Regions from separate parts of the Ruegeria sp. ABF4_144 genome, predicted to be linked through region 3. Evidence: riboswitches for the same ligand, from Rfam matches in the RefSeq annotation. Region 3 holds a riboswitch; each other region holds the start of a gene.
What was found. Region 3 has a riboswitch for cobalamin ahead of ACXAGD_RS16435 (DUF1636 family protein). Riboswitches for the same ligand answer to the same signal wherever they lie in the genome.

Region 1 (7,370 bases), 2.4 Mb from region 3:
GGCGCATTCAGGCATTGGAAAACAAGTTGGGTGTAAAACTCATCGCACGCACAACACGTACCGTTCGACTGACTGAGGTAGGGATCGCGTATCAACGCAAGGTAAACGACTTGATCGCGGCGACCGAGGAAGCTCAGGACGCGATCTCGGGCGAGGTCAGTGAACTGGCCGGCCCATTGCGTGTCACGGCCGCAGGTCCCTTTGCCGAGCAAAACGTCATTCCGGAACTCATGCGTTTCGTTGAGGATCACCCCCTGCTGACCCTCACGGTGGATTTCAGCAATCGCTACGTCGATCTGATCGGAGAAGGGTATGATTTTGCCATTCGCTATGGTGCACTTTCCGACAGTTCGCTGATTGCGCGAAAGCTCTGCACGCGCAAATTGGCCTGCGCGGCCTCTGCCACCTACCTAGAACAACACGGAGCACCGGAAAGACCACAGGATCTCAGAGACCACTCCTGCCTTGTGACCACCAGCGACACGTGGATGTTTCGCGATCCCGAAAGCAAAGACCCCTTGCAGATCAGGGTCGGTGGCAGGTTTCGCTTTAACAGCATTCCGCTGATGCGCACGGCGCTCGAACGCGGGCTGGGCATTGCCTATACAGCGCACGAGAACATTCAGGACCTGGTTGCTGAAGGCAAAGTGCAGCTGCTGCTTGAGGATTTCGAAGATGCAGACGCCGCAAGAGCGCATTGGATTGTCTACCCCGACGGGCGTCTTTTGCCGCGACGCGTTCGTTTGGCCATTGATTTTCTACTAACCGCGTTTGAACCCAAGCGCCGGTAAGCGATTGGAGGAAAGGCCGAGAGTCACAGTTTGATGTCTACAAAGGTTGCCCGCTCGTCGAAATCCCGTCATTTGAACAGGTCTCGCAGGCAAACACATCCGGCGCGGAAAAAGGCGGCCCCTTCCGGGACAGCCCTTCGTTTGCTACTGATTGCACTGCACCGCCTGGTAGTTCACCCTGCCTGCTGGCCCTGCGGTATGACTTCGTACCCCGGCTCTTCGGGCTCGTCGTCCAGCATCTCGGGCGGGAACCCGGGGGCCGTGATGTTCAGACCGGTGGCTTCCTCTAACCGCTTGATAATGTTCGGTGACAGTTCGCGCTCACCGAAGCGGGCGATGCCATCTTCGAAGATTTTGATCATCACCGGGTTGATCTCCAACGGCACTCCGGCACGGTCTGCAACGTCCTGAAACAGACCGATGTCCTTTTTCACCAAATCCATCGTGAAAGAGATATCCCGCGATCCGTTCAGGATGACCTGGCTTTCGGTCTCATGCACGAAGGACGTGCCGGACGAGATTTTGATCGCCTCATAAGTGGTGTTGAGGTCCATTCCAGCAGCCTTGGCAGTTACCAGCGCCTCGGCGCAGGTGATCAGGTTGGCGGTGGCCAGATAGTTGGTCAGAACCTTCAGGACCGAGGCCGTGCCCAACTCACCTGTATGCAGCACACGCCGCCCCATCGTGATAAGGAACGGCAAAATCCGCTCGAATGTAGTACGGTCGCACCCTGCGAAGATCGAGATATTGCCGGTCGCCGCCCGGTGGCACCCGCCGGACACAGGGCAATCAACAGCGGCGCCGCCGCGTTCGATCACCATCGCGCCCAAGCGTTTGACCTCGGCCTCGTCGGTGGTCGACATCTCCATCCAGATTTTGCCGGATCCGACCTCGGGCAGCATCTGTTGCATGACGGCATCCGAGGCCGCAGGCGACGGCAGACAGGTTATAACCGCATCGCAATCCCGCATCATCTGCGCCGGGTTTTCCGCTGCTCTGGCACCTTGGGCTACAAATTCGGCCACCAGATCGGGGTTGAGGTCATGGACCGTCAGGTCAATCCCGTTGCGCAGAAGCGATCCCGACAGCTTGCCGCCAACATTGCCCAGACCGATAAATCCGACTTTCATATTACCCTCCCGAAGGTCGCTGTTTGCGCAAAGTATCGCTATTGCATGCCCAAAGCGTAAATGAATAATAACACGCATTATCGGCAAAATATTTTGGTGATAGATGGACCGACTTCCAAACCCCGCCTGGCTACGTAGCTTTGAATCCGCCGCACGCCATCTGAATTTCACCACAACCGCGCGGGAACTTGGCCTGACTCAGACGGCGGTATCACTGCATATTCGGTCACTTGAGGCCGAGCTGGGGCAAAAGCTGTTCACGCGGAACGCGCGGCGGTTGGAGCTGACAGAGCTGGGGCAATCCTATTCTCTGACTGTGCGACGCGCGCTGGCCGATATCGCCCTGTCCACCAACAGCCTGTTTGGCCCAGCCTCGCACCAGACCCTGACAATCCGGGCCGCGATTTCGACGGCAGCCTATTGGGTGGCCGCTGAACTACCGGACTTTACCGCACAACACCCGGACATTCCTATCCGTCTGGTCTCGCACATCTGGAACGACAGCGGAACACCCGGCGATGTGGATGTGGAAATCCGGCTTGGCTATGGCGACTGGCCCGGGGTGCGATCCGAAAAACTCACCGATGAAAAGCTGGTTCCGGTCTGCCGAGCCGGGGACGGCTCCCCGAAACTGAACAAAGGGCCGCTGGTTCATATCCTTGGGTACGAGGACAACTGGGCGCGGTATTTTCAGGCCAACGGCATTGCGCCTCCCGACCAACCGCCCCAGCATTCGGTGGATACGACGGTCGCGGCTCTGCAACTTGTGATGGCCGGCGCGGGGTATGCAACGATCCTGGAACGGTTCGCCAAAAACGCAATCCGGCAAGGTGCACCGATTGCGATAGCAGGCGCCGCGATTCCCTTTGCCCAGTCGCACTATCTGGTCAGCGCCGAACGGGCGACCCAGACCACAGCGGCGGCGGGTTTGTTCTGCGCGTGGTTGCGGGATCGGCTGGCAACAGATGCCGCGGATTGACCCAAGCTGGTCGCTTTTCCATTCCAAGAGGTTTCTGCCCCCGTCTCGCGCTTGACAAGGCCCCTGCCCGTGCCGCATGTCGCTTGCGTTGGTGTCCATCCCCGGATGGATGAAAAGGGAATGCGTCAGCGGAACTTCCGTCAAACGCAGCCGCCCCCGCGACCGTGACCGGAGAAGGTGCCCAAAGCCACTGGCCCAAAAGGCCGGGAAGGCGGGACACCTGCCAGAGCTCAGCCTCTGACATCCGCAAGCCGGGAGACCTGCCAGCACCCGAAGTTGTAACCGGGCGGGGTGTTCCGGTGTCGGGTCCATGTCGGAATACGTGGCCCGCATGAAACCCCGTCCCCCACGAATAGGTTTTGGGGGGATGAGAGACATGACTGAGACCACACCAGTGGAATTGCTGGTTTGTACCACTTGCCGTCGTGGCGTGCCTGTCGAGGATGACTCGCAGCGACCGGGCACCTTGCTGCACAAAGCATTGGAAGACGCTGGTTTGCCCGAAGGCATCGAACTGAAACCAGTTGAGTGCCTTTCAAACTGTGACCAGGGCTGTTCGATCGTTTTACGCGGCGGGCCCTCGCGCTGGACCTTCGTGTACGAAAACCTGAATGAAACCGACCACGTCGAAACCATCATCGAAGGTGTGACCAAGTATCTGGCCACCGAAGATGGCTTGGTCAAATGGCGTGAGCGCCCAGAGCATTTCCGCAAGAACTGTGCGGCCCGTATTCCCCCGATTGGAGCTTAAAATGTCAAACCTCGAAAAACTCCCTGTTACTGTGATCACCGGCTTTTTGGGCTCGGGAAAGACTACGCTGGTCAAGCATCTGATGCAGAATCCCCAGGGCAAGCGTCTGGCCGTGGTCGTCAACGAGTTCGGCGATGTCGGTGTCGATGGCGATATCCTGAAATCCTGCGCCATCCCGGATTGCCCAGCGGAAAACATTATGGAACTGGCCAATGGCTGCATCTGCTGCACTGTTGCCGATGACTTCATCCCCACTATCGAGGCGCTGATGGCGCTAGAGCCACGCCCCGATCACATCCTCATCGAAACATCCGGTCTCGCCCTGCCCAAACCGCTGCTGAAGGCGTTCGACTGGCCCGATATCCGGTCCAAGATCACTGTCGATGGCGTAATCGCTTTGGCCGATGCCGAAGCCGTCGCCGCTGGTCGTTTTGCTCCGAACGTTGAAGCCGTGGACGCCCAGCGTCTGGCCGATGACTCGATCGACCACGAAACGCCCTTGTCCGAGGTGTTCGAGGATCAGATCTCTTGCGCTGATATCATCCTGCTGACCAAGCCTGATCTGGCGGGTTCTGAAGGCGTTGCCAAAGCGAAGGCGATCATTGCAGCCGAGGCTCCACGCCCGCTGCCCGTGGTTGAAGTGGCCGAAGGTGCGGTGGACGTGCGCGTTGTGCTGGGTCTGGAAGCCGCCGCCGAAGACGACATGGACGCCCGTCCGTCGCATCATGACGGCCACCATGATCACGAGCATGACGATTTCGAAAGCATCATCGTCGAACTGCCGGAACAGACCGACCCCGCCGATCTGGTCGCCAAAATCGAACGCTTGGCCAATGAGCTGAACATCCTGCGCGTCAAAGGCTATGCCGCCGTTGAAGGCAAACCGATGCGTCTGCTGGTGCAGGCTGTTGGTGCCCGCGTGCGTCACCAGTATGACCGTCCGTGGGAGCCCGGTGAAGAGCGCCGCTCGCGTCTGGTGGTCATCGCCGAGCATGACGACATCAAAGAGGCAGCTATCCGCGATATCCTCGTGGGCCTGACCGAGGCCGCCGAGTAAGCCATGCACGTCGTCTTCCGCGAAAGCCACGGGTTAGAAGAAACCGAAACCCCGACCGATCTGGGCCAGAGCCCGGCGGATCTGGTGGTGCTGTCCTTTTCTGACAGCGACCTTGGCGCTTTCGCGGCAGGCTGGCATCGCGGTGGCGGCCCCGAGGGGCGGATGCCCACGATGCGGCTGGCCAATCTGACCGCGCTGAAACATCCTCTGTCCGTTGACACCTATGTCGAACAGACGCTGGAGGGCGCAAAAGGCATCCTGATCCGCCTGATCGGCGGCGTGCCTTACTGGTCGTACGGGTTGCAGCAGGTTCTGGCGTTGGCGCAGACCAAGGGCATTGCGCTGGCAGTACTGCCCGCAGATGGTCGTGAAGACACGCGGTTGGATGACTATTCCACACTGCCCGTCTCGACTCTGCGCCGCTTGGCGCATCTGTGCGATACCGGTGGAGAGGTCGCCGCACAAGCCGCTTTGGCGCAGATGGCGCTGGCGGCGGGTCTTTATGCCGGTCCAGTGATGGGGGCTAAAACCCTGCCCGACTGCGGTGCATGGTGCCCGGATCGTGGCGTGATCCCGGCGGAAGCTGCCTTCTCAAGCAACGCGAAACGCATAGTCGTCACCTTTTACCGCGCCTATTTGACTTCGGCAGACACAGCTCCGGTCGCGGCCTTGATCCGAAGCTTGCGCAATCGCGGGTTCGAGGCTGTGGGCATGTTCGCCCCGTCCCTCAAAGCTCCCGCAGCTGCCGAATGGCTGCGCGAAAACATCGTCGGTTTGGAACCTTCGGCGATTATCAACGCCACCTCTTTCTCAGGCAAAGGCGCGTCAGGCACCTCGCCGCTGGACGCGGCGAATGTGCCGGTCTTTCAGGTCGCCCTCGCCACGTCCCGCCGCAAAGCGTGGGCCGAGGCGGAACGGGGCCTCTCACCCGCCGACCTCGCCATGCATGTAGTGCTGCCCGAAGTGGACGGCCGCATTTCGGCGGGCATTGCGTCCTTCAAGGAACCGGGTAAACGCGATCCGCATCTGGAATACTCCCGCTTCGCCCACCGGGCTGAAGCCGAGCGGATCGAAGCCATCATCGATCGCGTCACCGGGTGGCTAAACCTGAACGACAAGCCCAAAGCAAATCAGATCCCGGCGCTGGTGCTCTCCACATACCCCGGTAAAGACTGGCAAATGGCCCATGCTGTAGGCCTTGACGCGCTGGCCTCGGCCGAGGCAATGCTGTCAGACCTTCAGGGCGAGGGGTATGACACCGCTCCGGCGGAACCCATTGCCGAGACCCTGCCAGACGCTCGCCTTGCCTGGCCATTGGACGCCTATCAGGCCGCTCTGGCGGAGATGCCTGAACAATTGCGCGTGGATTTGCAAAACGTCTGGGGCACCCCCGAGGACGATCCGACCTTCGCGGATGGTGCGTTCCATTTCACCGCCCTGCGTCGTGGCAAAGCTCTGATTGCACTACAACCTGAACGCGGCACACCCGAACTTCGCGATGACGATTATCACGACCTGTCGCGCACCCCGCGCCACAGCTATGTCGCCTTCTATCTGTGGCTCCGTACGGGATTGGGCGCGGACGCCCTGATCCATATCGGCGCCCATGGCACGCTGGAATGGCTGCCCGGCAAATCTGTCGCGCTTTCCCATGAATGCTGGCCCGAAGCGCTGATCCGCGATCTTCCGGTGATCTACCCTTTTATCGTCAACGATCCCGGCGAAGCAGCGCAAGCCAAGCGCCGGATTGGGGCCGTTACGCTTGGCCACATCCCACCCGCCCTAAAGGAAAGCGGAACGCCGGATCGGATGGTACGGTTGGAATCGCTGCTGGATGAGTTCTCGAACGCAGACGGGCTGGACCCCAAGCGCCGCGACCGCTTGCAGGAAGACATCCGCGATGAGGCGCAATCCATCGGGCTGGAAAGCGATCTGGGCCTCGATCAGGCCACCTGCACCGCCGAGGCGATCACCCGCATCGACCGCTTTGTCTGTGACATCAAGGAAAGCCAATTCGGCGACGGTCTGCACATCTTTGGCCGCGTACCCGAGGTAACCGGAAACTTTGACCCAGCGCCCTCGGCCCATGCCGAGCGCAACGGCCTGATCGACGCGCTGGCTGGAAAACGGATTGAAGCCGGTCCATCCGGCTCTCCCTACCGCGGTCGTTCAGACGTGCTTCCGACCGGGCGCAACCTCTACACCACCGACCCGCGATCCGTACCGACCCGTGCAGCCTACACCCAAGGGGTGAAACTCGCCGAGGAACTGGTGCGGCGCCACCTGCAGGAAGAAGGCGACTACCCCAAGGGTCTGATCGTCGATCTGTGGGGTTCGGCCACCATGCGGACCGCTGGCGAAGAATTCGCCATGGCATTGCACCTGCTGGGCGTGAAGCCGGTTTGGGACAAAGGCTCGGAACGGGTTTCGGGCATCGAAGTACTGCCCATCACCGACCTCAGCCGCCCGCGCCTGGACGTGACGCTGCGCGTCTCGGGGTTGTTCCGCGATGTGTTTCCGACACTTTCCGCTCTGTTCGGTCAGGCCGTGCGGGCACTGGCGGGCCGGGATGAAGCTCAGGATTGGAATCCGTACGCCGGTCAGGCCCCTGCCGCCCGCGTCTATGGCCCTGCCCCCGGCAGCTATGGCCTGAACATGACCC
Region 2 (7,370 bases), 1.8 Mb from region 3:
ATGACCTGGTCGTCCGGGGCCGCACCCCGCATCAATCCGCGCTTCGGCAATGGTCTAAAGTGGACGCTGAGGCGGTTGCCAATGCGTTGGATGAAACGGGTATGACACATAATGCTCATCGGCCATTGGAGTCCCTGTCCGGTGGTCAAAGGCAACGCGCCTGGATCGCGATGGCCTTAGCGCAGGATACCGGCATTCTGCTTTTGGACGAACCGACAACCTATCTTGATCTGCCGCATCAGATTGAACTGCTGACACTGGTACAGAAATTGAACCGGGAAACCGGACGCACAGTTGCCATGGTGCTGCACGACATCAATCTTGCTGCTCGCTTTGCCGATCACATTATCGCTTTGAAAGACGGCAAGGTGCATCGCGAAGGATCGCCAGCCGCAGTGATCACTGAACAGACAATGGATCAGGTCTTTGCCCTGCCCTGCACTGTGATCACTGATCCGGTGCACGGAACCCCCCACGTTATTCCCGCCTGAGAGGAGGCTTCGATGACCATCCGCCCCGTTTTTTCCTTGCATGCCGAAACCACATTGCCCGACCTGAGTTTCCCGGCGATGCGCATGGTAATGCTGCATGAAGCACAGGAACATGACCTACCGGTCATTGAAGACACTGATGAGCGTGTCACGCTGGAGACGCCATTTGGCCACTATAGCTTTGGCGCGGTGTCTGGGGGCGTCACGGCAAAGGTGTCAGCAGCCAAGCAGGATTGGCTATTCATGCTCAAGGAAAGCCTTGTTGAGCATCTGACGCACTTTGCCCCGGATGCTGCGGCAGCGCTGAGGTGGTCCGACGCTGAAAAAGCCGGCAGCCTGCCTCCCAATTTTCATTTTGCCACGGTGCAGTCAGTTCGCCCCATTGGAACCTGTTTCCTGCGCGTTCGGATCAAGGCACGCGGGTTGTCCAGTTTTAAGGATGACGCAATTCACTTCCGTATTGTGTTGCCCCCTAAAGGAATTGATGACGTTGAATGGCCCTCTGTTTCTGAAAACGGAGCAACGGTTTGGCCAAAGGGCGAAAAGGCACTGCACAGACCCGTCTATACCACGCGCTGGATAGACCACGCCGAGGGCGTGATGGATTTTGACGTGTTCCAGCACGAGGGCGGTCGTGTATCTGAATGGGCCAGTCAGGTTGAGCCCGGAACCAAAGTGGCTGTGGTGGGCCCCGGTGGCGGCGGTATCCCTGACACAACGCGTATTCTGATGTTCGCTGACGAAACCGCACTGCCCGCAGCTGCACGCATCCTTGAAAACCTGGCGGAAAACAGCAAAGGGCACGTAACCGTTCGGGTGGAGGACGGTCCGCAATGCGCCTACTCTCTCAGCGCACCTAGTGGCATTTCAACATCCTGGCTAAGTCCGGAAGATGGCCAAAGTCTCGCTGATCTCGCATTGGCTGCACACGACGAATTTCCTGATCACTTCCTTTGGTTCGCGTGCGAAAAAGCGGACGTACAGAAAGTCAGAACCGCATTCAAGGCCAAGGGCAGCGATCCGGCGAACGCTTACATTGCGGCCTATTGGAGCAAACCATAAGGATCTGCTACCAGCTATCGCTTGCCGTTGCTCCGCGTATTTCCTTGATTCAGGAAACCACGCTACGGTCGTCGGAATAGCTCCTCTGGCTGTTGTTGCTCCCGATGCTTCGGAGCTTCACAAATGCCCGTAGCACCCTGGGTCGGGGCGATTGCGGCCCTGGCGCTTGTGAATTTGACACTGCTCTGAGGCTGGTCTGGCATTTTCCCTGAAGGCACGCGGCGTTCGACGTTCCGGTCGTTGACGCCCCGTCGATCCCCGAGGAGCGCGCGCAGATGCGGCTGGCGATCCTTGAAGAGGAAGTGGCCGAGCTGCGTACTGCAGTTGAGGCTGGTGATCTGATCGAAGTTCTGGATGCGCTTTGCGACATCCAGTACGTGCTCGACGGCACGCTTCTCGAATTTGGCCTGCACGGTTTCAAGCAGGATGCGATGGAAGAGGTCCACGCGTCGAACATGTCCAAACTCGGTGCCGATGGGCGGCCGGTTCTGCGTGACGACGGCAAGGTGCTGAAAGGGCCGGACTTCCGGCGGCCCGATCTGGCCCGCATTCTGCAGCGGACATAGTCAGCGCATCGAAACCGCAGCAAGCGTCAGCCACGCTGCGGTTTCGAATGCAAACCGCCTAAACCTCGACTTCAACCTTGCCGATCGGGTTTGAGCAGCAGGCAAGAATGTAACCTGCCTCGATGTCGTCTTCGGAGATCCCGCCATTGTGGACCATGTGGACCTCTCCGGCCGTTTTCTTGACCTTGCAGGTTCCGCAGACACCGAAAGTACATCCCGACGGAATGTTCAGACCAACCGAACGGGCGGCGGCAAGAACCGTATCGGTCTCAGTGACCTTGGCAGTCACGCCGGAGCTTGCAAACAGGATCTCAGCGCTGCTGTCATCGTCGAGGACAACGTCATCCAACTCAGGCTGATCCGCCTCGGTTTCCACCGGCGCGCCAAAGCTCTCCTGATGGTAGTTGTCCATATCAAAACCAAGACCGGCCAGAGCGTCGCGCACCGCCTGCATGAAGGGTTCAGGGCCGCAGCAATAGACCTCGCGCTCAAGGTAATCAGGGGCCATCAACCCCAGCATCAACTGATTGAACTGACCCTGATATCCCGTCCACGGGCGATACCGATCCGGCTCTTCAACAACGAATTTTAGGTCCAAACCGTCGGTGCGGCTGGCCATCTGTTCCAACCGTTGGCGGAAGATGATCTCGGATGGCCGCTTGGCACAGTTGATGAAGACAACGTCCAGATCACGGCCTTCGTCCCACATGCAGGTTGTCATCGACATCATCGGGGTGATGCCCGAGCCGGCCGAAATAAACAGGTACTTGCCTGCCGCGCTTTGCGCGTTGGAAAACAGGCCCGCAGGCCCAATGGCCTTGATGCGCATGCCGGGTTGCAGGTTGTCCAGCATCCAGCGCGTGCCGATACTGTCGGGTTGCGCTTTGGCGGTGATGGTGATTGACCGCGGGCGCGACGGCGATGACGAGATCGTATAAGTGCGATGCACGATACCCCCGGGCTGGTTCGGTGCCGGGATTTCGAGCGTCAGGAACTGACCGGGGTGATAGGCGAACTGCGCCCCCGAGGGGGCGCGGAACGAAAAGCTGGCGGTGTTGGGCATCTCGGGCACAACCGAGACGCATTCCAGCATCTCGCCATCTTGCCAGATGGCAGAAGAGAGCGTGTTCAGGTCTTTCATTAGCCTTACTCCGCCGCCAGCGTGTTTGGTGCCAGGCGGGCCGACAACGTGTTGCAATACCAATCCACGAACTGCAGAACGCCGGATTCCTGAATTGGCGAGTACGGACCAGGCACATAGGCCGGGCTGTTGATGCCCTGCTGGTTATCCTCGACCACCTGACGATCTTCGTCATTCGTGGCGACCCAAACTTCGGTTAAACGTTTCACGTCGTAATCTACGCCTTCGACCGCGTCTTTGTTGACCAACCATTTGGTCGTGACTTCGGTCTCTGTCGGACTGATCGGAGTGACTCGGAAAACAATCGAATGGTCGGCAAGGAAGTGGTTCCAGGTGGTTGGATAGTGGAACTTCAACAACGATCCCGCATCCGCAAAGGGAGATCGGCCCAACCAGCGGCGCACAGCGGACTTTCCGTCCATCGTATAGCTCTCAGCGCCTTCTTTCAGCGGCATACGCGCCAGACGGTATTGGCCATCATCATTCAGATAGAACTGCGATGGCATGCCCGCAGCCTGACACCGGTCAAAATGGGCCTGCATGTAGGCTGGTGTTTCACCGCCTTCTATCCCTGTTACACCCGGATCGTCGGGGAAAGTTCGGCACAAAGCAGGATGGTTGCCGCCACAGTGATAGCACTCGCGGTTGTTTTCCCAGACCAGCTTCCAGTTGCCGTTCTCGATGATCGAGCTTTCAAAGGCGACCTTGGCATTCCCCAGATCATGCGGCTCAAGATATGGGCGCGCAGTGTTGGCGAAGGTGTCGAAATCTGGCGCATTATCCGCAAGGCAGATGAAGACCAACCCGGCAAGATCGCGGCAATGGACTGTCTTCAATCCATGCTGTTTGGGATCGAAGTCCGGCCCCATGTCACGGGCCCAGAGCAGTGAGCCGTCAAGCTCGTAGGTCCATTGGTGATACGGACAAACCAGTTTGGGCGCATTGCCTTTTGCCGCCTTGCAAATGACGGAGCCGCGATGGCGACAGGTGTTGTGAAACGCTCGGATCTGATTGTCGGCGCCGCGCACGATGATCACTCGGTAAGCCCCGACGTTGTACGTCACGTAGTCGCCTGCTTTCACCAGTTCACAGGCTGGAATGGCAAACAGCCAGTCGCGGTAATGGATGGTTTCAAGGTCGGTCTGAAAAATCTCGGGATCGATATAAAACGCCTGTTCCAGAGCATAGCCCGGGTTTCGACGCGCCAACAGGCTTTGAATAGTGTTCATTTCTGGCTCTCCTGCCGCGCCCCGCGGCATTGCTTGGGCAGATGACAAGGAGGACCTGTCCGGAGGCGTGCGAGGATCACGTCCGAAACCCGTGCCCCCACCGCCACCCGCGGTTTGACATATCTGAGAGGCTGGTTTCCGGACTTAAAAGGGGTTTACACCCGGTTGCGAGACCTTCCCGGGATCCTCGTCCCAGTGGTTGATTGTCGAACCTGACCTTCCTTACCGTTGCGGGGGCAGTGCCGGACTTACACCGGCTTCCCAATTCTCCGCTGTCTTAGAATCAAACAGCGGCACCTCACGACCATCAAACTATTTCAGTCACTTTTGACCGCTGAAATACTTGCGACATTTCCGGAAACAAAACAGACATCGTTTGGTTTCGGTTTTTCATTGGAAAATTCTGGGGCGTGCTGACAACTGACTGGGGGTTTGTCAATTAAGTCGGCAGGTCGTTCTTGCGTTTGAGCCTGTGAGGCGTAGCCTCGGCTCTAGGCTACGCCTTCTGGTGACCAGACGTCGATCACACTCTCTGTAGGATCAAATTGGCCACGTGGTCCGGGATATCGTGAGAACTAGCATCGCCGCCATATTTCCACCCGAGGTGACTTTCACTAGACTGTGCCAGTGCAAAATTTGAGAGGCACCCCTCAAATGCAAAAAGGTAAGTCATTGTCAGGGAAGAACATCCCTGAAAGATCAGCACCGGTTCAATTGAGCCTTCACGGTGCCGATTTGAAACTCTTGCAGGTCTTTGCGCATGTGGTTGAGGCCGGCGGGTTGTCTCCCGCTCAGTACGGTCTGAACATGAGCCTGTCCGCTATCAGCGCGGCCATTTCAAATCTGGAAACCCGCTTGGGGTTTCGCCTGTGCGACCGTGGACGCGGCGGGTTCCAACTGACCGAAGGCGGGCACCTTGTATACGAGGAGCTGCGACCGCTCAGCCAGGCCATCGGAACATTCACCAGATCGGTCGAGGCGTATAATGGTGACATGCACGGTCAATTTAGCATCGCAATGGACGACGCGATCATGACCAATCTGCGTTGCCCGATCTATAAAGTGATCCAGAAGTTTGCCGCGCAGGCGCCCGAGATTTCCCTGAACATCGCCATCATGAGCGCCCCACAGATGGAACGGGCGCTGCTCAACAATGAACTGAATATTGCCATCGGTCCCTTTCGGGAACTGTCCGCAGCGCTGAAGGCCGAGACCGTTAATGTTGAAAGACAGCTATTATGTTGTGGCCGCGCCCATCCCGCCTTTGATCTTGAAGATGAACAAGAGATCGAACAGGCGGTCACCAAAGCAAGGTATTCTGAACGCAGCTTTGACGACCGGGACAAAACACAACCACACGGTCTTTTCACTAGCGCCGCGACGGCGGCCACGATGGAAGCCATGTTGGGCATGGTGCTGAGCGGCTTGTATCTGGGCTACCTGCCCCGGCACGCCTGCGAACCGTGGATTGAGAACGGCGAATTGAAATCTCTTCTGCCTAAAGTTTACGCTTACGACACCGACATAAAACTGGCCAGCCGCAAGGGCCACGGGGACAAGCGCGTCGAGCTTTTCCTTAAAACGCTGGCTGAAGTTCAGAACTGACCCCAATTACTTTTGAACGGTTAAAAGTTTACTTCTGAAAATACAGATTTTTCCTCAATGCGTGCCTGCCATGATTTGGAGATGTCCAAGTCGGAGGCCCAGAATTGAAACGCATGCGTTCGGTATACCCATCAGTGCCCGGAATCGGCTTTTGGGCCCGCATCCCTGCGCTGGATGCCCCGACGGTCATCGTGACACGCGGCGATGCTCTTTTCATGACAGGAGATCTGGCATGATTTCGCCCAGCAGCTACGTCTCGCTCCAGGACATCATGCGCACCGCGCAGCGGATTGCTCCGATCGTACGCAAAACGCCATTGGTGTTCTCAGAAGCACTGTCTGAGCGCGCCGGGTTTGAAATCTGGCTCAAACTTGAGAACCTGCAAACCACCGGCAGTTTCAAGCTCAGGGGGGCGTCAAACCGCATTCTCCAGCTTAGCGACGAAGAAAAGGCGCGTGGCATCATTGCGGTGTCCAGCGGCAATCATGGCCGGGCCGTCGCGTATCTGGCGAAGCGCCTTGGCGCAGCAGCACGGGTGGTCGTTTGTTCGCTATGTCCTGAAAACAAACGTCAGGCGATGCGAGACCTTGGCGCCGAAGTGATTGTGTGCGGGGACACCCAGGACGAGGCTCAGGATCACGCCGATCGGCTGATCGAACAGCACGGTTATACCTGGGCTGATCCCTATGACGATCTGCATGTCATTGCCGGTCAGGGTACAATCGCGCTTGAAGCGCTAAGCGATCTTCCCGATGCAGATATGATCGTCGCCCCTTTGTCCGGCGGTGGTCTGCTGTCCGGTATCGCATTGGCCACAAAATCGATTTCTCCTGAGATAGCAGTGGTTGGTTCGTCGATGGAGATAGAACCCGGCATGGTGCGCAGCCTCGAAGCGGGCAAACCTGTTCATGTCGACGAACATCCCAGCCTGGCCAGTTGCATCACAGGCGCGATCGGGATGCGTAATCGTTATACGTTCCCGATTGTACGTGACTTCATGGATCGCGCGGTCCTGATCGCCGAGGACGCTTTAGCCCCCGAAATGGCGATCTTTGCTGAAACCGAAGGCATGATCGTTGAGGGCGGCTCCATAACATCCGTAATCGCTGCCCTCAGCCCCGAGGTGCGGGACATGACACCCACCCGAGCCATTGTGGTGATCACCGGCCGAAACATCAGCCTTGAGACTTTCCAATCAGCAGTAGCAAGCCGCTGCTGAAGCACAAAAACCCGTACACGCCGAGGCCAAACCGCCCCGGTCAACAGAGGAGAACAC
Region 3 (7,370 bases):
CCCATCGGCAGGACCCGCTGTACCTGTCCACCTATACCGGTCGCCCGCCGGATGAGCCCGCGATCATAGGCGAGGTTTTCAACCGTCTCGCGCTGCCCACCATTCGCGCCCAGATTCCCGAAGTTCGTGATCTGTGGCTGCCGCCCGCCGCCTGTTCGTACCGCATTGCCGTTGTCAGCATCGACAAACGCTATCCCGGTCAGGCGCGTCGGGTGATGATGGCGCTGTGGGGGATGCTGCCGCAATTCAGTTACACCAAGATGATCGTGGTGGTGGATGACGATATTGACCCCAAAAACTGGGATGACATCGCCTGGGCGCTTGCCACGCGTATGGACCCGGTGCGTGATGTGATGACGCTCGAGAATACGCCGATGGACTATCTTGACTTTGCGTCTCCGCAACCGGGGTTATCCGGCAAAATGGGCATCGACGCCACAACCAAGATCGAAAGCGAAACCACCCGGGAATGGGGAACCGTGATGAAAACAGCGGACAAGGACGCGGAGTTTGCCGCGGATCTTGTCTCGCGCCTGATGGCAAGAGGTCCGTCATGAGCCAGCACCGTGTGATTTTGGGCGTGGCCGGAGCCTCGGGCGCAGCGCTCGGGTTGTCAGTGGCGCGGCAGTTGTCGGATCTGGGTGTTGAGATCGACCTTGTCACCAGCGATGCAGCACAGCGCACCCTCTTTGAAGAATGCGGCAGCGATGCGTTTGATACCCTCAAGGGCTTGGCAACCCGTCATCATACTATCGACAACATTGGTGCAAGCATTGCGTCGGGGTCGGTCCCTGTCTCCGGGATGATCGTTGCGCCATGTTCGATGCGGTCGCTGGCGGCCATCGCACATGGTCTGGATGACAACCTGCTGACCCGCGCCGCCAGCGTTCAGCTCAAGGAACGCAGGCGTTTGATCCTGCTGACCCGCGAGGCGCCGCTGACACTGGTGCATCTTCGGAACATGACAACCGTGACCGAGATGGGCGCGATTGTTCTGCCACCGGTGCCAGCCTTCTATCTGAAACCGCAAGGTGTGTCGGATATCGTCACCCAGATTGCCGCTCGCGCGATCGATTTGTTGGGAGTATCTGCCCCGGTGGCCAGCCAGTGGGTCGAGGCAGGGTTGAGGTTCCGCCCTAGTGTCGCGCCTTTGCGGTCCTGAACAGCAGCAGAAACACGAACACCGATCCGATTGAGGTCGTTACGATCCCAACCGGCAATTCCTGCGGTGCCAGAAGCAGCCTGCTGAGGATATCCGAACCCGTCAGCAACGCAGCCCCCACAATCGCGGCTGTGGGCAGAAGACGGTTGTGCAGCGGTCCGGCGATACCACGGGCGATATGCGGCACCATCAGGCCGACAAAGCCGATCACACCGGCGACCGAGACGAAAACGGCGGTGGCAAGGGCGGCGGCAAAGAACATGCTAAACCGCAGCCCCTGCACTGGAACACCCAGCGTTGCTGCGGTCAGGTCTCCGGTCAGCAGGGCATCCAGCCAGCGGCTGCGATAGAGCGAATAGGACAGGATCAGCAGCAACCCGGCGCAGACCAGCGGGAAGGTCTCCCACCGGGCCAGGCCCAGCCCGCCTAGCATCCAGAAGATGACCGAATGCGCAGCGCGGCTGTCGCCCGCGAAAATCAGGTAATTGGTGATGGCCGAGAACAGGAAGGACACCGCCAGTCCGGCCAGGATCAGTTTTTCCGGCGCGCTTGTGCGTAAGCCGTGCACCAGTGCCAGCACGATGCCTGATGCCACGAGGCCACCGCAAAATGCCGCCAGCGGCAGGGTCCAGAAGCCCAGAATGTCTCCGGTTACGGTGATGACGAACACCGCCCCGGCCGCCGCGCCCGAGGACAGGCCGAACAGAAACGGATCAGCCAGGTCGTTGCGTGTCGTGGTTTGCAGAACGACACCGACGATGCCCAGCCCGGCGCCAATGACAGCCGCGAAAAGAGCACGCGGCAAGCGCAGGTCGAACACGATCCGATGCAGCGCGGACATGTCGCCGTCGGTCAGGCCAGTGCCCAGCAACACTGCGTCAAAAGCATCCCGCGCGGGAATAGAAGTGGTGCCGTAAACGGTCGAAATCAGCAAAAGGGCGGCCAGAACGACCGCCCCCAGTGTTAGCACAAGGCCCAATCGGCCCATATCAGTTGAGGCCCGGATGCATGGCCTGAGCCATTTTCGAGATCGCTTCGATGTTTGCCGGTCCTGGGGTCAGTTCCTCGTACCGCAGGCCAATCCAGCGCTCGTTCTTGACCGCGTCGGTTTGCGACATCACCGGGTGCTCTTGCAGGAACTTGAACGTATCCGCAGCGCCATTGCCGGTTTGGTAATCCAGCAGCACAAGGAATTCCGGGTTTGCGGCGGCAACGGCCTCCCACGAGGTGCGGCCCCAGCTGGTGTCCATGTCGTGGGTGACGTTCTCGCCACCGGCGGCTGCGATCATCGCATCGGGGATGGCGAACTTACCAGCGGTGAAGGGCGCATCCGCCGGGCCGTCCAGCAGGAAGACACGGGGTTTGGCCAGATCGGCAGTCTGCGCTTCGATCGCTGCCAGCTCTTCTTTCCATCCACCGACCAGTCCTTCGGCCTTGTCCTCGACATGCATGACTTTGCCCAGACGCAGAACGTCGTTGAACAGCAGGTCCATGCTGGCCTCGGGGCGATCCTTGTCCAGATGCACGCAGCTTTCCGTCAGGATCATGGTCTTAATGCCAAAGGGTTCAAGCGTGTCGGGGGTCACGTCGCCGCCGGGCTTCATGCCGTAATACCAACCCGCAAAGAACAGGTCGGGCTCAACTGCGACCAGATTTTCAACGGTCGGGTATTTCGGCGCAAGCTCGGGGATGTCGCCGCGCAGAGTGTCAAATTCAGGGCTGGTCTTGTACCAGCCGGTGATGCCGGTCAGACCCACGATCTTATCCTGCAGACCCAGGGCAAAGGCCATGTCGGTCATGTTCATGTCGTGTACGACCAGCCGTTCGGGCTGAGTCTCGAAAACCAGCGGCTCGCCGCAGTTATCAACGGTTATGCCACCTGCAGATGCGCCGCCTGCCATTGCAGTAATCACGGCCGCAGACCAGATATGTTTCATTGGGGGAGTGTCCTTGCTTTAGTTTGAAACGGGTGTTCTTCGGATATCCAGCGCCGGGATCACTCGGCCTTCGTGCTGGAAACACAGGTAGTCGACGCCGAACGTGTCACGCACATGCGCGGGCGTCAGAACCTCGGCCACAGGGCCAAAGCTGGTCAGACGTGTGGACTTCATCAACGCCACATGAGTGGCGAATTCGGGGATCATGACCAGATCGTGCACGATCATCACCACCGTGATGCCAAGCTCGGCCACAAGCGACAGCATCCGCCCCTTGGCGTCCGGGTCCAGATGGTTGGTGGGTTCGTCTAGAAACAACAGCGATGGGTTCTGCGCCAGCGCCCGGGCGATATGGGCCCGCTGACGTTCGCCGCCGGACAGCAGAGCCATTCGTTTATCCGCCAGTGCGATCAGCCCGGTCAGGTCCAGTATCCGGTCAAGCTCAACCGCGTGGGCTTCGGCGGATCTGTCGGACCGGATCGGAATCTGACCCAACGCAACATAGTCGCGCAACGTCAAACGGCCATCCGGATTTTCCTGTTGGCTGACGACGGCAATCATGCGGGCGCGCTCTGATGCCGACATCTGTTTTACGCTGCGCCGGTCAACCAGTACGTCGCCAAGAACCAGCTCGGCCGCGCCGCACAGCAGGTTCAAAAGCGTTGTTTTCCCGGCTCCGTTCGGCCCGGCGATGGCCAATATCGCGCCCTTGTCCAGTTCAAACGAAGCGCCCTGCAGCAGGACATCGCCATTCAGCGCGTAGTATTCCAGATCACGCGCGACCAGAAACGCAGAGTCCGTCATGGGTGCTCCTCCACGGTTAGTCTGGGTAAACGGGCCAGGGTTTTTTCGAACAAGGCGCGCGGACGGTCAGTGGCGTTGGTCCAGCCGTCGCTGCTGTCGTGGAATTGCCTGGCAAATTGGGCCAGAGCGTCAACATCTTGCGACGAGCTGATGTCACCAAACAGGTATTGCGCCTTGCCGGCAGCTTGGAATCCAACGGTTGTTGGTCGGCCGCAGCCCGCCATGCAGGAAACCATGCGCAAGGCAAAACCGGATGGAAGCCGGTTCGTCAGCGCTTTTCGGATCGCATTCGCGGCATCTGTGCCTTTGCAGGTTTCGCAAATCAGCAGGAAATGATTGGGATTGTTTGCCATTGCTCGCTCCGTCTATTGCCGGGGCGAGGTGGTTGCAATGTAATAACGTAACGCAGTCGTCACTTTTCCTCCTTCCGGGACACCCCGCCCCGGGTTGGTTGATCGTTTGATGGCAGGTCTCCTGACTTGCGGGTCTGTGCTTGGCCATCCTTCCCGGCCTTTGGGGCCAGTGGGTATATGGCGTCGCTCACCGCTTACAGTTGCGGGGGCAGTCACGGAGTTGGCGCCGTTTGGCGGACCTCACCGTATTCCCTTTTCATCCCCAATTGGGGGAACCATCACCAGATTGACTGCCCGAGATCATCCAGTGCGTCAATATGAAAGTTTTGTTGAGTTCGTTTGTTGCCGGCCGGAACCCAAGCAACAAGGGACGACAGTGTTTGCAAAAAACCCACTGGAATGATCTCGGCAGGGCGATAGAGTCTGTTCATGCGATATTGGGTTCATCTTGCGACGATTTTGACGCTGGTCTTGTGCGGTTCTTTCGCGCTGGCCGCGCCAGGCTCTGCGTTGGACTGGTCTGATTTACAGGACCCGTCTGCTCAGAACTTTGACGATCCGTATCGCGATCTCAGCCCTGAACAGTTCGATGATTTGCTTTTTGTCGTGCGCCTGCGCGGAAGGCTGCATCAGGACGCAGGCAGCCCTGATGAGCGGCGAAAGTGGCAGGAACTGTTAGTCGAAACCGAAGAGGCGTTGGCCGCAGACGGCATCGATGTCGATTGGCTGCTGGATCAGCGGCACACCGTGGCCCAAAGCCGGGATCACGCTGGTGCTGCCGGCAATCCAGAATTCGACGGTCAGACCGTGACGCTGGCGGGGTTTGCCATTCCGGGGCCGCCCGATGCTGAAGGGCACGCGATCGCTTATCTGGTGCCTCAGCGCGGGATGTGCAGCCATCTGCCGCCGCCGCCGCCCAATCAGATGATCCGGGTGCAGTTGAATGGTAACTGGACACCCCGCTATGTCCACGAGCCCGTCCGGCTGACCGGAAAGCTGACCATCGATCCGTCAGAGCAGGACATGATGGTGGTGGACGGGTTCATGCCCATGCGCGCGACGTTCCGGCTGGAGGCTGACAGTGTCGAAACCCTTGAAACACAGGGGGACCGGCTGGAGTGGACGCAGAGCATTGCTGACCGCCTCCGTGCGGCGGGCCAGCGCAAAACCGGTGGGGCGAAGACGTCTGAATGACATGATTGCCGGATCGTGAAACCCCGAATTGCCCCGCAGATCCTTTTCTGAATGGAAAAAACCATCTTTGGTGATTTGACAAAGCGCTGACTCAGGGTACCCTGAATCTCATTATTTAAGTGTATGAGTGACATCTGTTTGAGCCTCTTCAGAGGCACTGGGTGATTAGATGAAACGCATTGACCTAGCAGAAGGTGCGTCCCGCGAATGGGACGTGGTGCTTGTTGGCAGCAGCTTTGCATCGATGTTTTTCGCCCATGCCCTGCCGCAGGATCTGGACATTCTCATCGTCGAAAAAGGCGGATTTCGACCGCATGCGGCGCAGCTTAGTGATGGCTGGCGTGCCGGAGTGGATATTGCCCAGCGCAACTCATCCGGTTTCAAGAAAGACTGGCTCAGCTTCATCGTTTTTGGTGGAAATTCGAACTTCTGGTGGGGCGATACTCCGCGATTTCACCCGGATGACTTCCGGCTGAAGTCCCGGTTCGGTGTCGGGATGGACTGGCCATTCGGGTATGATGATCTGGCCCCCTACTACGAACAGGCTGAACTGCTGATGGAGATCGCAGGCGGTGGGTCGGATCATATCCTGCCCCGCAACACGCCGTTTCCGTTCCCCGAACATGCCAAGTCCCGCGCAGATGTTGCGCTTCAGAATCACAGCAAGTCCTGGGTTCCGTTGCCAAGCGCGCGTGCAAACGGGGGGGCGCGGTCGACCTGCTGCGTGAACGGTGTCTGCAGCATCTGCCCGATCGATGCGAAATTCACCATCCTGAACGGCCTTGAACAGCTTGCGCATCCAAAGGCCAGCTATGTGCTGGACACCGATTTTCGTGAGGTTGTCGTTGAAGGCGGACGTGCCACGCAGGGGGTGTTGCGCGGGTCGGACGGGCAGGAGATCACGGTCAGGGGCAGCATGTTTGCGCTGGGTGCCAATGCGCTTTTCAATGCGACGATCCTTTTGCGATCGGGTGTGACCTCAGCGGCTCTGGGGCGGTATCTGCACGAAGAACCCTCGCTCTCCGTCGTCGTTGATACGGCCACGTTAAAGAACTATTTCGGTGGCACGTCGGACACCAGTCATGGCTATCATTTCTATCACGATATCGACCGGTCCGAAGCCGCCGCCGTGCTGATCGAAAGCTCGAATTCACCCCCCAATATCCGCGAAGAGCAGGGCAAGTGGACCAATCGACTTGTCCTGACCCTTGTGGCCGAGGATCTGCCCATGGCCGAAAACCGGGTGCTGTTGGAAGACGATGCCCCGGTGATCGAATGGACCGGGCATCACCCCTATGCCTATCGGGGCTTGCAGCGTGCGTTAGACAGATTGCCGGGGATCATACCAGATGAGCTGGACGGCGTGGCTGCCGGTGATTTCCTTCCAAGTCAGGCCCATATTCAGGGCACGCACCGGATCAGCTCCAACCCTGCTGAGGGGGTGGTGGATGAATATTTGCGCCTGCATGAGGTTCCGAATGTCTTTGCGTTGGGTGCTGGGGCTTTCCCGACCTGCTCACCCGCCAACCCGACCCTGACCCTTTCTGCGATGTCGCTGCGCGCGGCAGAGGTGGTCCGATGATGATATCCAGACGAAGCGCATTGCTTGGGGGTGTTTGTCTTGCCGCTGTTGCGGGCGGGGTGGGATTTGCCCTGCAGTCCGGCGGGATCGCTGCCCACGCAAGGCAGGTCATCGCGCGGGTTTATGGTTACGACATCGCCGCGCATCCGGCGGCGCAGGCGTTTTGCGAGGATTATGAGGCCTTCCTGATCGAGAAAGGCCTAACTGGTCATATGGTGAATGCGATCTTTAACCTCAAAGCCGGGAACCTGTCTTACCTAGAGGACAAAAAGGCCAGGCTGGACCGCTCCATCGTGGTCAAATTCGCAACCTCGACCAATGTTGTGCTCTCGGTCGAA
Region 4 (7,370 bases), 340 kb from region 3:
CCCCCGGCACATCGCGCTGATTGAACCCAATGGCGGTGGCGTCAAAGCTCTTGCCGTCCAGCTCGAACCGGATCGGATAGCTTTTACCTTGTTCGATATCGCCCCAGGCTTTGTTGTAGACGGCGAAGTATCCGCGATTGTCCAACGCATCATAGCCGATACGCACGACCGAGAGGTCCTGATAGATGGTCTGGATCAGACAGCCGTTGCCCAGCGCGGGATCCATCATGATGTTCCAGCCCTCAACAAAGCCCTTGTCGATGAGTTCCTGCGAAAAAGCGGCGGTTGCTGTAAAGGCGGCCAGCGTTAGGGCGAAAAGGCGTTTCATAACTGTTCCCAATATCAAATGGATAAGGTCACAGACATAGTACACGCTGCGTGCATGAGGCAAAGGCCGTTCTTGATTGATGTGGCCGCGAACAAAGACCTATGTGTATTGCGGAACCCGGCTATGTCTCGCCGGGCGAGCGCTTGAAACTCGGCTGCGGCAGAATAGTTTTCGCTCCATAAAGTTAAGGAGCGCGCCATGCCGCAACATCCAAGAACATTCTCTCATATCGGATTGTCCGTCCCAAACGTTGACGAGGCCGTAAAGTTCTACTCAGAAGTCCTTGGTTTTTACGTAATCATGCCACCGACGGACGTAGTAGAGGATGACACGGATATCGGTGTCATGTGCACTGATGTGTTTGGCCCGGAATGGAAAAAACTACGTATTGCGCATCTCGCTACCGCTGATCGGATCGGGTTCGAGCTTTTCGAGTTTCACGGGAATTACGTACCTGAAAACAATATCGATTTTCGCCAGAATGGTACGTTCCATTTTTGCGTTCAGGACCCGGATGTCGAAGGCCTTGTAGAAAAAATCGTGGCCGCAGGTGGCAAACAGCGGATGCCGATCCGATACTATTACCCCGGAGAGAAACCATACCGTATGGTCTACGTTGAAGACCCCTTTGGCATTGTCTTCGAGATTTACAGCCACTCTTATGAATTGACCTATTCGTCTGGTGCTTACACCTGACAAACTGGGCAGGTTCCGGTGTGAAACTGGAACAGGCAACAGCGTGTTCTGGTTGACGTCGTATCGCGGTACTCAGAGCTCTTTTCGGGCTCTTAGCGCCGCCGTAATCGTCCCGTCATCCAGATAATCCAGTTCGCCGCCAATAGGCACGCCTTGCGCCAGTGAAGTCAGGCGAACCTGCCCTTCCAACTGATCGGCGATGTAGTGCGCCGTGGTCTGGCCGTCGACTGTGGCATTCAGCGCGAGGATGATCTCGGTAATCCCTTCGGCCATGACCCGATCTTTCAGTCGGGGAATGCGCAACTCGTCCGGGCCGACGCCGTCCAGCGCCGACAACGTACCGCCCAGCACGTGATAGCGGCCTTTGAACACGCCTGCGCGCTCCATCGCCCAGAGGTCGGCGACGTCTTCGACCACGCACAACTCTCCGGTTGCGCGGTCCTCGCTGTTGCAGATGTCACAGATATCGGTGGTGCCCACGTTGCCGCAGTTCAGGCATTCTCGGGCGGTGACGGCAACCTGCTGCATCGCGTCAGATAGCGGTGTCAGCAATAGGGCGCGTTTGCGGACCAGGTGCAGTACGGCGCGACGGGCCGAGCGGGGCCCGAGGCCCGGCAGCTTGGCCATCAGGTCAATCAGGTTGTCGATATCGCTGTTCGAGCTCACCGCGAATGTTCCTGCAAAAGGGCCGGGCAGGGGTGCCCGGCCGGTTTTCCGTCAGGAGTGTCTATCAGAACGGCAGTTTGATGTCTGCGGGCAGACCCATGCTTTCGGTCAGTTTTGCCATCTCGGCCTGAGAACGCTCGGCTGCTTTGGTCTGCGCGTCTTTGATGGCGGCCAGGATCAGGTCTTCGACCACTTCCTTGTCGTCGCCATTGAAGATCGACGGGTCGATGTCCAGACCTTTGAGCTCACCCTTGGCAGTGGCGGTCGCTTTGACCAGACCTGCGCCGGATTCGCCGACAACCATCAGGTTGTTTAGCTCTTCCTGCATATCCGTCATTTTGGCCTGCAAATCCTGCGCTGATTTCATCATCTTGGCCATATCGCCCAGACCGCCGAGTCCTTTGAGCATTGTTCTTTCTCCTAATTGCGGGGGCGCAGAGCGCCGTGAATGAGTGTGGCACATATCGCAATTGCCAGCCCAAGGAACAAGAGGGGAGATCCAATGCAACCTTCGCGCATTGCTTCCCATCTGACATCGTCCAATACGGGGCCATAATAATCCCCGCTAACCACAATGGCAGCAAGGAACCACAGCGCGGCGATCACCCATTTGATAACACGTCGATTTCCTGTGATCGCGATCAGGCTGAGACTTACAAGAACTACGATCAACGGGTTGAGGGCCAGTGCTACGAACTCGTCAAGCATGGACGCAGGTCCTGACGTCGGGTCCCATAGCGGTCTTTCTTTATCGCATACTTCGGCCATCGCACTTGAAGCTGCAAAAGAGAGGATCAATCCTCCTCGAAGGGATCCCATTCGTCTTCCACCTCGGGCAGGGCTTCGGTTTCGACCTTGGCAGCGCGTTCTTCCGGTGTCTCAATCCGTTTAATGCGCGCTTTGGGAAACTGCATCAGGACGGCCTGCACCAAAGGGTGCTGCTCGGCCTGCGCCTTCAATGCCAGATCAGCTGCGTCACGGACCTCGGCGATGGTTGCCGCTTCCCCATCGGCGACGATGGACACCGCCCAGCGGTTTCCGGTCCACCGCTGTAGTGCCGAACCGATCCGGGCGGCCAGATCGGTGGGGGCGTTATCCGTCGGTGTGAACTCGATCCGGCCGGGTTGGTAGGATACGAGGCGGACGCCATTTTCAACTTCGACCAACAGTTTCACGTCGCGGTTTGTGCGGATCAGTTCCACGACATGGTCAAAGCTAGGATAGCGCGCAAGGGCTGCTTGGGTGTCTTGGGCCAGCGCGGCGGTGGGTGCGCCAGCAGGGCCGCGCGCTGTTGTGGTATACGAAGCAGGAGCTGGCTGTGCAGGCGCATGGGACGGTACGGCCATGCCGCCTCCGGGGCCGCCGTTCGGCGGGGGTGGAGGTGCATCCTGTAGCCGCTTGATCAGTTCCTCCGGGCTGGGCAGGTCGGCCACATGGGTCAGGCGGATCACGGCCATTTCGGCGGCCATCATCGCATTTGGCGCGGCCGAGACTTCTTCCAGCGCTTTCAGCAGCATCTGCCACATCCGAGTCAGAACCCGCATCGGCAGGGCTTCGGACATCTGTTGCCCACGGGCGCGCTCATCCGGCGAAACCGTCGGGTCTTCGGCCGCATTCGGGGTGATTTTCACGACCGAGACCCAGTGAGTGATCTCGGCCAGATCGCGCAGAACGGCCAGTGGGTCGGCGCCCTCGGCATATTGTGCGCTCAGTTCAGTTAGCGCGCCTGCCGCGTCCCCGCGCAGGATCATGTCCATCAGGTCCAGCACCCGCCCGCGATCGGCCAGGCCCAGCATCGCACGCACCTGATCGGCGCTGGTTTCCCCGGCCCCGTGCGAGATCGCCTGATCCAGCAGAGAGGTCGCATCCCGCGCTGAGCCTTCGGCGGCGCGGGTGATCAAGGCCAGCGCGTCATCGGCGATCTGGGCATTCTCGGCCGCTGCGATCTTGCTGAGCAGGCCGATCATGTCCTCGGGTTCGATCCGGCGCAGGTCGAACCGCTGACAGCGCGATAGAACCGTCACAGGGACTTTGCGAATCTCGGTTGTGGCGAAGATGAACTTCACATGCTCGGGCGGTTCCTCAAGCGTCTTCAGCAGCGCGTTGAAGGCGCTGGTCGACAGCATGTGGACCTCGTCGATGATGTATATCTTGTAGCGCGCACTGGCAGCACGATAGCGGACGCTGTCGATGATCTCGCGAATGTCGTTCACGCCGGTGCGGCTGGCGGCGTCCATCTCCATCACGTCGACATGGCGGCCTTCCATGATGGCCACGCAATGCTCGCACTGACCGCAGGGTTCTGTGGTAGGCTTGCCTTCGCCATCGGGGCCGATGCAGTTCATGCCCTTGGCGATAATCCGCGCCGTGGTGGTTTTGCCGGTGCCGCGAATGCCGGTCATGATAAAGGCCTGCGCGATCCGGTCGGCTTCGAACGCGTTTTTCAGCGTGCGCACCATCGCGTCCTGACCCACTAGGTCGGCAAAGGTTTCGGGGCGGTATTTGCGGGCAAGAACCTGATAGGCGGGGCTGGGCGTGTCGTTCATGTCTGCTCTGTCGGATTCGGGTTCCGATGCAGCGTAGAGACCCCCGCCGCCCGCGTCCACATCCCGCTTGGCGAATTTCTGTTTGCGTCGCAGTTTATGTACCTTAAGCACGTATCAAGGAGGGCCATCTGGTGAGACTGTTTGCAATTCATCCGGTGCAGGTAGGGAACGGTACGGTCGCCCTGTCGCCATTGCCGGGGCGCGCGGGAAATTACGCTCAGGACTTTCACGTTATCCGCGACTGGCAGCCCGACCTGGTGATTTCCATGACCACAGAGGGCGAGATGCTACAGGAGGGTGCCTCCGGATTCGGCGATGACCTGTGCGCCGCTGCAATCGCGTGGGCCCATCTGCCGGTCACGGATTTTGGCGCGCCGCCGCCTGAGGTTCAGGCCGCGTGGTCCGACGTTAGCGCGGCTGCGGCACAGGTTCTGGCCCGTGCTGGCCGCGTGCTGGTGCATTGCCGGGGCGGTTGTGGCCGGTCCGGGATGGTTGCCTTGCGCCTTATGGTAGAACACGGTGAACGCCCCGAGGTGGCGCTGAGACGTCTGCGTGCCGTACGGCCCTGCGCCGTTGAAACCGACGGTCAGTTGGACTGGGCAGCGCAGGCGGCCAGCGCCCGACGGAACAATTAACTCAGAGCGCCGCGTGCTGTTCTGGTAGTGCAACCGGGCTTTGAGCCAGCGTCGAAACCTCAAGCATCGCGTAGGGTGGGTGGGCCAGGACATCGGCGGGCAAAGAGCTGAACACATCCGTGAACATCATGTCTGCATAGCTATCAAGTGAATCGGTAGAGACATCGGGCTCCGCGCCGCAAAAGACTCGAATCTGATCCTGACGCGCGCGAAAGCGGGCGGTACAGCCTTCCGGGCAATGGGTCAGCTCGCTGCTGCCTTCGACCTGGAAATTTGGTGTTGTGGCAGGTGCAGCGGTCTCAATCGCCTGGGTGATGACGCGCGCGACTTGTGCCAATGCCGGGCAGGTTTTTCCGGTGCGCTGGCAAACAGTGGCCGAGAATTCGTGTGTTTTGGTCTTCCAGATCATGATGCGCCCTCCGCGCGCAGAACGGGGGCGTAGAACAGGTGTGACAGCGTGCCGACGACCTGCCCCGGACACCCCGCCCGAGTTTCGGTTTTGGTTCGATGGCAGGTCTCCTGACTTGCGGGTCTACGCGTTGCCGACCTTCCCAGCCTTTCGGCCAGTGGTATCCCGGCATTGCTCACCGCTTACAGTTGCGGGGGCAGTCTCGGCCTTGGTTCGTTCCGGCATTGCCGGGCAGAACCGCACCGTGTTCCCTTTTCATCCCGCCCCAAGATCTGGGTCGAGAACCATCGCGTCATCGCTAGCGGGTGTGGGCGACCTGAGTCAAGCGGGCAAATTGCGCGGACAAGCGGACGTGTGGTCATGCAAGGGCGCTGTTGACTTGTGGGTGGAAACAAGGCGGACTGGAGAAAGTGAACCAATCGGTTCAAAATCTGGAGGCCGTACTATGCTGGACGCTGCACAAGCTGTATCAACCGAGGACTTCCAGTTTCCCTCTGGCGCGGGCAGTCTGTCTGCGCGCCTGTACCTGCCCGCTTCGGCACCCAGGGTTGCCGTGGTCATTCACGGCGCAACCGGCGTGCCCAGGGACTACTATCGGCATTTTGCACGTTGGCTGGCCGAGGTGCAGGGAATGGCCTGTCTGACCTATGACTACAGTGATTTTGGCCATTCTTTAAGCGGGCCGTTGAAAGCATCGCAGATTAAAATGGCCGATTGGGCCTTGATCGACATGCCTGCGGCCCGGGCGGAGATGCGCCGCAGGTTCCCTGACGCGCAGCAATGGAGCATCGGTCATTCTGTCGGCGGGATGTTGGGGCCGATTCAACCGGATATCGATCAGATCGACCGCATGATTTGCGTCTGCGCTGGTCCAGTAACGGTGTCAGACCACCCTTGGCCTTACCGAGCGTTGGCTTTGCTGTTCTGGTACGGTCACGCGCCCGTGGCGGTGAAAGCACTTGGGTACCTTCCGGGAAAGGCGCTGGGATTCGGAGCTGACTTGCCTGCAAGCGTCTATTGGCAGTGGCGGCGGTGGTGTACCGCTCCGCAAAACTACTTGCCCGAGATTGGGGTAACTCTGCCCGAGGCCCGCTGGGCGCAGTCAGAGACACCCGTCGACCTGTTCACTTTCGAAGACGACGATCTTGTACCGCCCGCAGCAGTCTGGCGGTTGGCAGACCTGTATGGGCCGCATGCGCGCCGTCACCTGTTGTCTCCAGATGAGTTCTGCCTGCCGGACGTGGGGCATATCGGTGCCTTCGCCCGCCGCAATGCCGCCCTCTGGCCACGGTTGATCGCATGACATCGCCTGTTCCGGCGATTTACATGCACTGAAGGGAAGAAGTGAGAGGTTGGACATCGACCCAAGCGGGGCTCGTTGTGGCTGCTTCCTTCCGGACCTGACCAGGTTGGCGAGGCGCTCGCCCGCGCCAACCTCTCATCGGTCGATATAGGCAACAGGCGCGGAAAAGACAACCCGTCAGAGCGTCAAACGGATCAGCAAAAAGCCGTCATCGTCCTCTCTGACCAGCTGTGGGGCGTATTCCTCAAGCTCGGCAATGTGATCGCGGGCCTTCGGACCGGTCCTGAGCAGAGCTGTCGCCCCCGGCAACGGCTTAAAGCGAAAGGCGCGGGGGGCGTTTGCCATCGAATCCCGGGGCAGGGCACCCGACAGGTAATTCTGCAAAATCTGCTGGACGGGCTGAGCAGGCAGCGCGACCGGCTCGGCGTGGTCGACAAAGGGGAAATGTCCCCCTCCGTTGGCACGGTAATTGTTCAGCGCAACGACAAAGCGCTGGTCAGCGGCCACGGGGCGCCCCTCGAATCGGATATCGTGAATGCGGCGATGCGCAAGATTGGTCAGGCGCCCTAAATCGTCAAAGCGCGAAGGCTGCGAGAGGTCGATCTGATAACTTAGCCCCTGGAGAACGTCGAAGTTATGACCGGCACGGCTGGGGTCGACCAGATCGGTTTCAAAGTCTGGCTTAATCTGATTGAAAACGCATACCGACATTTCCAGCCAATCGCTGATCTGCGCGCCATTCACGACCACAGCCTGCAATTCGTTGGGAAATACGTACAGATCGTTG

Region 1: another riboswitch for cobalamin. It lies ahead of ACXAGD_RS04785 (DUF1636 family protein); the one in region 3 lies ahead of ACXAGD_RS16435 (DUF1636 family protein).
Region 2: another riboswitch for cobalamin. It lies ahead of ACXAGD_RS07795 (aromatic ring-hydroxylating oxygenase subunit alpha); the one in region 3 lies ahead of ACXAGD_RS16435 (DUF1636 family protein).
Region 4: another riboswitch for cobalamin. It lies ahead of ACXAGD_RS14680 (hypothetical protein); the one in region 3 lies ahead of ACXAGD_RS16435 (DUF1636 family protein).

The regions. Positions count from the first base shown of each region.
Region 1 is NZ_JBSWWK010000001.1:923,463-930,832, reverse strand. Features, by position in the region: gene ACXAGD_RS04800 (LysR family transcriptional regulator) at 1-791, shown strand, start outside; gene ACXAGD_RS04795 (NAD(P)-dependent oxidoreductase) at 965-1,921, opposite strand; gene ACXAGD_RS04790 (LysR substrate-binding domain-containing protein) at 2,025-2,900, shown strand; cobalamin riboswitch at 2,973-3,182, shown strand; gene ACXAGD_RS04785 (DUF1636 family protein) at 3,277-3,651, shown strand; gene cobW (cobalamin biosynthesis protein CobW) at 3,653-4,708, shown strand; gene cobN (cobaltochelatase subunit CobN) at 4,712-7,370, shown strand, end outside.
Region 2 is NZ_JBSWWK010000001.1:1,529,387-1,536,756, forward strand. Features, by position in the region: gene ACXAGD_RS07775 (ABC transporter ATP-binding protein) at 1-491, shown strand, start outside; gene ACXAGD_RS07780 (siderophore-interacting protein) at 504-1,553, shown strand; partial or broken gene ACXAGD_RS07785 (pyrophosphohydrolase domain-containing protein) at 1,784-2,119, shown strand; gene ACXAGD_RS07790 (FAD-binding oxidoreductase) at 2,178-3,260, opposite strand; gene ACXAGD_RS07795 (aromatic ring-hydroxylating oxygenase subunit alpha) at 3,266-4,489, opposite strand; cobalamin riboswitch at 4,602-4,805, opposite strand; gene ACXAGD_RS07800 (LysR family transcriptional regulator) at 5,204-6,094, shown strand; gene ACXAGD_RS07805 (hypothetical protein) at 6,208-6,330, shown strand; gene ACXAGD_RS07810 (pyridoxal-phosphate dependent enzyme) at 6,327-7,313, shown strand.
Region 3 is NZ_JBSWWK010000001.1:3,281,886-3,289,255, reverse strand. Features, by position in the region: gene ACXAGD_RS16460 (UbiD family decarboxylase) at 1-557, shown strand, start outside; gene ACXAGD_RS16455 (UbiX family flavin prenyltransferase) at 554-1,162, shown strand; gene ACXAGD_RS16450 (FecCD family ABC transporter permease) at 1,137-2,150, opposite strand; gene ACXAGD_RS16445 (ABC transporter substrate-binding protein) at 2,152-3,099, opposite strand; gene ACXAGD_RS16440 (ABC transporter ATP-binding protein) at 3,118-3,903, opposite strand; gene ACXAGD_RS16435 (DUF1636 family protein) at 3,900-4,256, opposite strand; cobalamin riboswitch at 4,351-4,551, opposite strand; gene ACXAGD_RS16430 (DUF3299 domain-containing protein) at 4,686-5,450, shown strand; gene ACXAGD_RS16425 (GMC oxidoreductase) at 5,620-7,032, shown strand; gene ACXAGD_RS16420 (hypothetical protein) at 7,032-7,370, shown strand, end outside.
Region 4 is NZ_JBSWWK010000001.1:2,936,900-2,944,269, reverse strand. Features, by position in the region: gene ACXAGD_RS14715 (hypothetical protein) at 1-328, opposite strand, end outside; gene ACXAGD_RS14710 (lactoylglutathione lyase family protein) at 527-1,024, shown strand; gene recR (recombination mediator RecR) at 1,097-1,690, opposite strand; gene ACXAGD_RS14700 (YbaB/EbfC family nucleoid-associated protein) at 1,755-2,099, opposite strand; gene ACXAGD_RS14695 (hypothetical protein) at 2,111-2,398, opposite strand; gene ACXAGD_RS14690 (DNA polymerase III subunit gamma/tau) at 2,485-4,236, opposite strand; gene ACXAGD_RS14685 (protein-tyrosine phosphatase family protein) at 4,368-4,871, shown strand; gene ACXAGD_RS14680 (hypothetical protein) at 4,873-5,280, opposite strand; cobalamin riboswitch at 5,364-5,584, opposite strand; gene ACXAGD_RS14675 (alpha/beta hydrolase family protein) at 5,726-6,583, shown strand; RNA gene ffs (signal recognition particle sRNA small type) at 6,623-6,721, opposite strand; gene ACXAGD_RS14665 (bifunctional 2',3'-cyclic-nucleotide 2'-phosphodiesterase/3'-nucleotidase) at 6,761-7,370, opposite strand, start outside.